Regions from separate parts of the Flavobacterium sp. CG_9.10 genome, predicted to be linked through region 2. Evidence: riboswitches for the same ligand, from Rfam matches in the RefSeq annotation. Region 2 holds a riboswitch; the other holds the start of a gene.
What was found. Region 2 has a riboswitch for S-adenosylmethionine ahead of IWX84_RS01565 (homocysteine S-methyltransferase family protein). Riboswitches for the same ligand answer to the same signal wherever they lie in the genome.

Region 1 (4,392 bases), on a different contig from region 2:
ATTTGGCAAATAAAAGATAATAAGTTATTCAGAGGGTATCAAATGAGTCAATTATCATAATATATTTTGATAAGAAAAGGCATCAAAATAATTTCGAAAACCTTACTTTTGCATAACAATTTATAAAAATCACATAAAATATATATCATGAGTGTTTTAGTTAATAAAGATTCCAAAATAATTGTTCAAGGATTTACAGGAAGTGAAGGAACTTTCCATGCTTCTCAAATGATTGAGTACGGAACAAATGTTGTAGGTGGTGTAACTCCAGGAAAAGGGGGGACCACTCATTTAGATCGTCCTGTTTTTAATACTGTAAAAGACGCTGTGGAACAAGCAGGAGCAGACACAACTATTATTTTTGTACCACCAGCTTTTGCTGCTGATGCAATAATGGAAGCTGCTGATGCTGGAATTAAAGTAATTATTGCAATTACTGAAGGAATTCCTGTAGCTGATATGATTAAAGCTAATAGTTATGTTAAAGAAAGAAAGGCAAGATTAATTGGTCCTAACTGTCCTGGAATAATTACTCCAGGTGAAGCAAAAGTAGGTATTATGCCAGGTTTTGTTTTCAAAAAAGGTACTGTTGGAATTGTTTCTAAATCAGGAACATTAACGTACGAGGCTGCAGACCAAGTAGTAAAACAAGGTTTAGGAATTACTACTGCTATTGGTATTGGTGGAGATCCAATCATTGGAACAACTACAAAAGAAGCAGTTGAATTATTGATGAATGATCCAGAAACAGAATGTATCGTAATGATTGGTGAAATTGGTGGACAATTAGAAGCTGATGCTGCTCATTGGATCAAAGCTGATGGTAACCGTAAACCAGTTGTAGGTTTCATTGCAGGAGTTACCGCTCCAGCAGGACGAACAATGGGACATGCAGGTGCAATCGTTGGTGGTTCTGACGATACAGCCGAAGCTAAAAAACAAATCATGAGAGAATGTGGTATTCATGTAGTGGATTCACCAGCTGAAATTGGTAAAAAAGTTAAAGAAGTTTTAGGATAATTTTTTTCTAAATTAAATATTTTAAAAGCCTCACATTTTGTGGGGCTTTTTTATTATAAATGGAATTAAAGAAATACCTTTGCACTTTATTAAAAATAGCTGTTTTAATGGTTTAATTTTAATAAAGAACAAACATAAACGAATGGTTTAGATGATTCTCACGATTTTGTGAGCTTTTTTTACGGAAGCCAATTCAAATAAAAATAAAATAGTATGTACAAGGAATTAAAAAAATTCAAAGTTAGCAATCAGTTTTCATTTACAATAGATGATAGTTTAGAAGAAGTTTGTAATGCTTCTGAAGGATCTGGCGTGTTTTTGGTTTATGTAGTTGGGGAAGAAAAAGAGTTAATTATGGTTGGTTCTACTGGGACTGTTCAAAATGACGGAACTTTGAAAATCAAAAATGGCGGTTTGAAAGATAAAATTGTAAACGGTCATCAATTTGCAAAAACGGGAAGAAAATATTCTTGGCCTGCACAAATGAAAATCGAAGATATTAGTTTGCTAGAAGTAGTTTGGTATGAAACATTCAATGATAAAACTAAAGGTATCCCAACTTTTGTCGAAGGACAAGTTTTACAAAATTTCTTGGATGAAAATGGAAGATTACCAAAATGGAATGTGGCTTTCTAACTCATTTCAATTTATATAATTACAAAAAGCTTTACTTCGGTGAGGCTTTTTTTTTTTGAAAAAAAATACGTAGTATATCGTTTTTTACTTAATGATGTATTACTTTTGCAGCCGTTATCACGAATCCTGTAATAGGATAGCAACCTGCAGCAACAAGCAAGGTGCTAAAACGATAAGCCAAATCCTTTGGAAAAAATGTTGTTTTACATTCCCATTATTAGCTTTTGTTTTTCGTCATAATTAATTCATTTTAAAATTTATTTTATGACTGTTTTTTTGAAAAAAAGAGGAAATCCGTACGCTTTGATTCCCTTGTTTGTTTTTATTTTTACTTTTTTGGGTGCTGGAATTGTTTTACATGATTTTTATGCATTTCCATCTCCGGTCGCCGTTTTAATTGGAATTATAGCGGCTTTTTTATTATTCAAGTCTTCCACTGATGAAAAAGTGACCACTTTAATTGCAGGTTGTGGCGAAAGTAAAATCATGACGATGTGTTTGATTTATTTGCTTGCGGGTGCATTTGCCGTTGTGAGTAAAGCTATGGGAGGCGTTGATGCCGTTGTTAATTTAGGAATCAGTACCGTAGATGTGGCTTATTTTCCATTGGGAATCTTTTTGATTGCCAGTTTTCTGTCGACTGCCACCGGAACGTCTGTAGGGGCAATTGTTGCCTTAGGACCTATAGCAGTGACATTAGCAGATAAAAGTGGCGCATCGTTACCACTAATTTCTGGTGCTTTATTGGGTGGTTCGATGTTTGGAGACAACCTTTCGATGATCTCTGACACTACTATTGCTGCAACACAATCTTTGGGCTGCGAATTAAAAGACAAATTTAAAGTCAATTTGTTTATTGCGTTTCCTGCAGCAGTAATTACAATAATTTTATTCTTTTATCTAGGTCTAAATTCAGATATAGTGTCGGTTGACCTCCCAATAAATAGATTTGAATGGATTCCTATTATTCCTTATATCGTGGTAATATTTTTGGCTTTGTTTGGAATAAATGTTTTTTCGACTTTAATTATTGGAACTATTTTAGCGGGTATCATAGGTTATATTGGAGAGTCTTTTACCGTATTGGAGTTTATCCAAAAAATATATGAAGGTTTTATCAGTATGACTGATATCTTTTTGTTATCGATGCTGACGGGCGGTTTAGCTTCGATGGTGGAGAAAGCTGGCGGAATTGATTATCTATTGCACCAAATAAAAAGACGGATCAAAAGTAAAAAATCGGCACAGGCAGGAATCGGTGCATTGGTGGGTTTTGCTAATTTGGCAATAGCCAATAACACCGTTTCAATTGTAATTACCGGACCTATTGCAAAGGAGATTAATGACGAATATGATTTGAATCCCAAAAAGACAGCCGCTATTTTAGATATCTTTTCTTGCGTTGTTCAGGGGGTTTTACCTTATGGCGCACAAGTCTTGTTAATTTTAAGTTTTGCTAAGGGCAAAATAGACTTTTTTGATTTAATCAGTAATGCGTGGTACCATCTATTTTTATTAAGCTTTACTTTACTGGCAATTTACAGTTCGAATTGGGATAAATGGGTTGATAAAAATTTTAAAGTATAAAGTTTGGCTAGCTTGAACGTTTATTGAATTTGAAATTTTTTTTAAAAAGTAATTATTCTATATTTGACGTATGGAAAGTAGTCCTGATAGAAGCACATCTCGTGTTTTGGCATGAGTGCAACGTATCGCGGCAATAGCTTCAAATAAATATTAAATTAATTTTAAAACATGAAATTACTAGAAGGAAAAGTTGTTATAATTACTGGCGCAAGTCGAGGAATTGGTAAAGGAATTGCAGAGGTTTTTGCGAAAAATGGTGCAAATGTTGCTTTTACGTACAGTTCATCTGTTGAATCAGCTTTAGCTCTGGAAAATGAATTGAACGCTCTTGGAATTAAAGCTAAAGGATATCAATCTAACGCTGCTGATTTTAACGAAGCGCAAACTATGGTTGACGCAGTAATTGCCGAATTCGGAACTGTTGATGTTTTAATTAATAACGCTGGGATTACCAAAGATAATTTACTGATGCGTATGTCTGAAGCCGATTTTGATCAAGTAATTGATGTCAATTTGAAATCAGTTTTTAATATGACTAAGGCCATTCAAAGAACTTTCTTGAAACAACGTTCAGGATCTATTATTAATATGAGTTCTGTAGTAGGAGTGAAGGGTAATGCGGGGCAGACCAATTATGCGGCATCGAAAGCAGGTGTTATTGGATTTACAAAATCAGTTGCATTAGAATTAGGTTCTCGTAATATTCGTTGCAACGCGATTGCACCAGGATTTATTGAAACAGAAATGACCGCTAAATTAAGTGATGATGTGGTACAAGGATGGAGAGACGGAATTCCATTGAAACGTGGAGGTACAACTGAAGATGTTGCTAACGCTTGTCTTTTCTTTGCTTCGGATATGAGTGCGTATGTAACAGGTCAAGTTATGAACGTTTGTGGAGGAATGCTTACTTAGCATAAGTTAATGATTCAAAAATTTAAAGATTTAAAGATTATTTATTGAATATTTGTTTTAAATTCTTAAATTATTCAATCTTTTAATTCGGGTATATGACAACAACTACTATTTTATTGATTATACTTTCATTAGTCGTAGCAGGTGGTTTGTCATTTTATCACTATTTATACAAAGCCAAAAACAAATCTAAAGTCAGTTTGTTTTTGGCTTTTTTGCGTTTTGCTTCTATTT
Region 2 (4,392 bases):
TTAATAACAAATTTCTGTTTTTTTTAAAACGAATAATTATGATATTTGTCAGTAAAAAATAATAAAAAGCACAGTTACTTTGTATGATAAAAAAGTAATTCAGTAAATAGAATAACAACAACAAATTTCCTCAAAGTCACCCACTCCTACTAAGGGGGGCAGATGGGGGGATAAATTAATAAAAAAATGATTAAAACAGATATACTTATAATAGGAGCAGGTCCAACTGGATTATTTGCCGTTTTTGAGGCAGGATTATTGAAGCTAAAATGCCATATTTTGGATGCGTTACCGCAAGCTGGTGGACAATTATCTGAATTATATCCTAAAAAACCGATCTATGATATTCCGGGGTTTCCTGAAGTTTTGGCTGGGGATTTAGTAGATAATTTAATGGAGCAAATCAAGCAATTTGAACCCGGGTTTACACTTGGTGAACGCGCTGAAACCATAGAGAAACAAGAAGACGGAAGTTTTATTGTAACCTCAAATAAAGGGAAGAAATTTCACGCTTCGGTTGTAGCAATTGCAGGTGGATTAGGAAGTTTTGAACCAAGAAAACCACTTATCGAAGATATTGAATTTTACGAAGATAAAGGGATAAAATACTTTATTAAAAATCCAGAAAAATTCAGGGACAAAAAAGTTGTAATTTCTGGAGGAGGAGATTCTGCTTTAGACTGGAGTATTTTCCTGTCTAATGTAGCTTCTGAGGTGACTTTGATCCACCGTAGAAATGAGTTTAGAGGCGCATTAGATTCTGTAGAAAAAGTACAGGAACTTAAAAATTCAGGTAAAATCAAAATGATTACTCCAGGGGAAGTAATTGGGTTGAACGGTGCTGAGCATTTAGAATCTGTTGTTGTTGATGAAGATGGCGCACACCGCACAATTCCTACAGATTATTTCATTCCACTTTTTGGTCTAACACCAAAATTAGGTCCTATTGGCAACTGGGGATTAGAGATCGAAAAAAATGCCATCAAAGTAAACAATGCCTTGGATTATCAAACTAATATCCCAGGGATTTTTGCCATTGGAGATGTAAATACTTATCCAGGAAAATTAAAATTGATCCTTTGCGGATTCCACGAAGCCACTATTATGTGTCAAGCGGCCTACCAAATTATCAATCCGGGGAAGAAATATGTACTAAAATACACCACGGTTTCTGGAGTTGACGGATTCGATGGAACTCGTAAAGAGGCTCCAAAAGCGGTGGTAAAAGCCATAGTGTAATAAAGTTGCTGAGGTACAAAGGTTCTGAGTTGCTAAGGTTGGTTTAAATCCTTGCAATTCAGAACCTTTTTATTTAAAAGTTTTGCAACAAACTCCCTTAGAAACTTTTAAAAAAAACTTGCAATTGTTAGCGCTATGTCTTTACTTTGCACTGTTCATATATTTATTGAAAGTTATCACGAAAGGCGGAGGGAAAGACCCAATGAAACCTTAGCAACCCTTTATCTTTAAAGAAGGTGCTACATTCTACTTTATGCTGAATTTGTTTCAGCATCTAAGATAGATAACACACGAATACGCACTAGTATTTCTCAAACCTTTTCTTGACAACATATCGATATTTAGCCTACTGAATTAATTTCAGTATCAGGAGCGAATTATCAGGCTTTTTTGCTGATAATCTTCCCGCTGTACACTTTATCTTTTATGCCGAACCCCGGCACAAAAGGATGCCGTTTCCATCGGGGCTAAAGAGCTAAAATAGTGAACTTTTGTAGATAGTAATCAAAAGTGCAGATTTAGAAAATTTTCTAAATTAAAATTATCATAAGTTATGTTAGATACAATACAAGCATCACCAGCAACTCCTCCTTCGGGGGTTAGGGGGGCTCTTTTAGAAAGAATTCTTGTTTTAGATGGAGCAATGGGAACCATGTTGCAACGCTACAATTTTTCCGAAGAAGATTTCCGAGGCGAACGTTTCAAAGATTTTCCACATTCCTTAAAAGGGAACAACGATTTATTGTCACTCACGCAGCCACAAGCGATTCGTGCAGTTCATGCTGCTTATTTTGAAGCAGGAGCTGATATCGTTGAAACCAATACGTTCTCAGGAACCACTATCGGAATGGCAGATTATCATTTGGAAGATTTGGTTTATGAACTAAACTACGAATCGGCACGAATTGCCCGTGAAGTAGCCGACGAATTCACCGCGAAAAATCCAGATAAGCCTCGTTTTGTTGCGGGTTCGATAGGACCAACAAACAGAACAGCGAGCATGTCGCCAGATGTAAATGATCCAGGTTACAGAGCCGTAACTTTTGATGATTTACGTATAGCATACAAACAACAAGTTGAAGCCTTAATTGATGGTGGAAGTGATTTATTATTGGTGGAAACCATTTTTGACACGTTAAATGCAAAGGCCGCACTTTTTGCCATTGAAGAAGTCAAAGACGAACGTAATATCGATATTCCAATCATGGTTTCAGGAACCATTACGGATGCATCAGGAAGAACACTTTCTGGGCAAACGGTAGAAGCTTTTTTAGTTTCTGTTTCTCATATTCCTTTGTTGAGTGTTGGTTTCAATTGTGCTCTTGGTGCCGATTTGTTAAAACCATATTTACAGACTTTGTCACAAAATACGTCGTTCAATGTATCCGCACATCCTAATGCAGGATTGCCAAACGCTTTTGGAGAATACGATGAAACACCGGAACAAATGCAAGCATTCATCAAAGAATATTTAGACGATAATTTAGTAAACATCATAGGCGGTTGTTGTGGAACAACGCCGGAACACATCAAGTTGATTGCTGATATCGCAAAGGAGTATAAACCAAGAGTTTCAACGGCCACGATGTAGTGATATTTCCTGCGAGGTTTTTTTTGAGCCTTGTAGGTATAAAATGAGATTATGGTTAATGAAAAAAATACCTACAAGGTTTTGGAAACCTTGCAGGATCGTAGAACGAGAAAAAATCGCATCAGTTGATTCAGATAGTGAGTTTGCTTCGTTCATCGGAATGACAAAAAGAAGCAAATAATATTGTTGTTATCACAAAACTGCGTGAGGGATAGCAGTGAAAAGCCCACAGTCTCGTCTTTTGGGAAGAGACGAGGACTTGTAGCGAATAGCCCGACCCTTGTGGTCACGCCCAAAAAATTGAAAAAGAGCTTTGTAAAGAGCAAATGATATAATAAAATAACTTAGGACCTAAGCAACTTAGGAACTTAGTAACTCAAATTAAAATGGCACACAAAGAACATAGAAAAAACCTTGTATTATCGGGATTAGAGCCTTTAATCATTACGCCGGAAAGCGTATTTGTGAATATTGGTGAGCGCACGAATGTGACTGGTTCTAGAAAATTCCTTCGGTTAATCAAAGAAGAAAAATACGAAGAAGCACTCAGTATTGCTAAAGAACAAGTGGAAGGTGGCGCACAAATCATCGATATTAATATGGATGAAGGAATGCTGGATGGCGAATATGCTATGACAAAATTCCTGAATTTAATCGCAGCTGAACCGGATATTTCTAGAGTTCCAATCATGATTGATAGCTCAAAATGGGATATTATCGAAGCGGGTCTAAAAGTAGTACAAGGAAAGAGTGTCGTGAATTCTATTTCGTTGAAAGAAGGAGAAGAGCAATTCATTCATCACGCCAAATTGATCAAGCGTTACGGTGCTGCAGTAATTGTAATGGCTTTTGATGAGGTAGGTCAAGCGGACAATTATGAACGTAGAATAGAAATTTGCCAACGTTCGTATGATATTTTGGTAAACAAAGTTGGTTTCCCAGCCCAAGATATTATTTTCGATTTGAATATATTTCCAGTGGCTACAGGAATGGAAGAACACCGCCTGAACGCATTGGATTTTTTCAGAGGGACGAAATGGGTTAGAGAAAATCTTCCTCATGCGCATATTAGCGGAGGCGTAAGTAACGTTTCGTTTTCGTTTAGAGGAAATGACACGGTTCGCGAAGCTATGCACTCGGTCTTTTTATATCATGCCATACAACACGGAATGACTATGGGAATCGTGAATCCGGAAATGCTTTCTATTTATGACGAAATTCCAAAGGATCTTTTAGAGCGCGTTGAAGATGTAATTCTAAACAGAAGAGAGGATGCAACCGAAAGATTGTTGGACTTTGCCGAAAATGTAAAAGGGGATACCAAAAGCAATGAAAAAGCAGTTCAGGAGTGGCGCTCGGGAACTATTCAGGAAAGGCTTACCCATTCGCTAGTAAAAGGAGTTGATGAATTTATAGAAATTGATGTTGAAGAAGCCAGACAGGCAGCTGCAAAACCAATCGAAGTAATCGAAATCAACTTAATGGCGGGGATGAATGTCGTTGGGGATTTATTTGGTTCGGGGAAAATGTTTTTGCCGCAAGTGGTAAAATCTGCCCGCGTA

Region 1: linked by a shared signal. The riboswitch ahead of IWX84_RS11125 (Na+/H+ antiporter NhaC family protein) and the one ahead of IWX84_RS01565 (homocysteine S-methyltransferase family protein) in region 2 are both predicted to bind S-adenosylmethionine.

The regions. Positions count from the first base shown of each region.
Region 1 covers NZ_JADOVD010000011.1:121,395-125,786, reverse strand. Annotated here, with positions in the region: gene IWX84_RS11140 (nuclear transport factor 2 family protein) at 1-60, shown strand, start outside; gene sucD (succinate--CoA ligase subunit alpha) at 148-1,020, shown strand; gene IWX84_RS11130 (hypothetical protein) at 1,234-1,656, shown strand; SAM-I-IV-variant riboswitch at 1,766-1,862, shown strand; gene IWX84_RS11125 (Na+/H+ antiporter NhaC family protein) at 1,921-3,243, shown strand; gene fabG (3-oxoacyl-[acyl-carrier-protein] reductase) at 3,412-4,158, shown strand; gene IWX84_RS11115 (hypothetical protein) at 4,254-4,392, shown strand, end outside.
Region 2 covers NZ_JADOVD010000001.1:352,771-357,162, forward strand. Annotated here, with positions in the region: gene IWX84_RS01560 (NAD(P)/FAD-dependent oxidoreductase) at 187-1,239, shown strand; SAM riboswitch class I at 1,410-1,529, shown strand; gene IWX84_RS01565 (homocysteine S-methyltransferase family protein) at 1,793-2,830, shown strand; gene metH (methionine synthase) at 3,217-4,392, shown strand, end outside.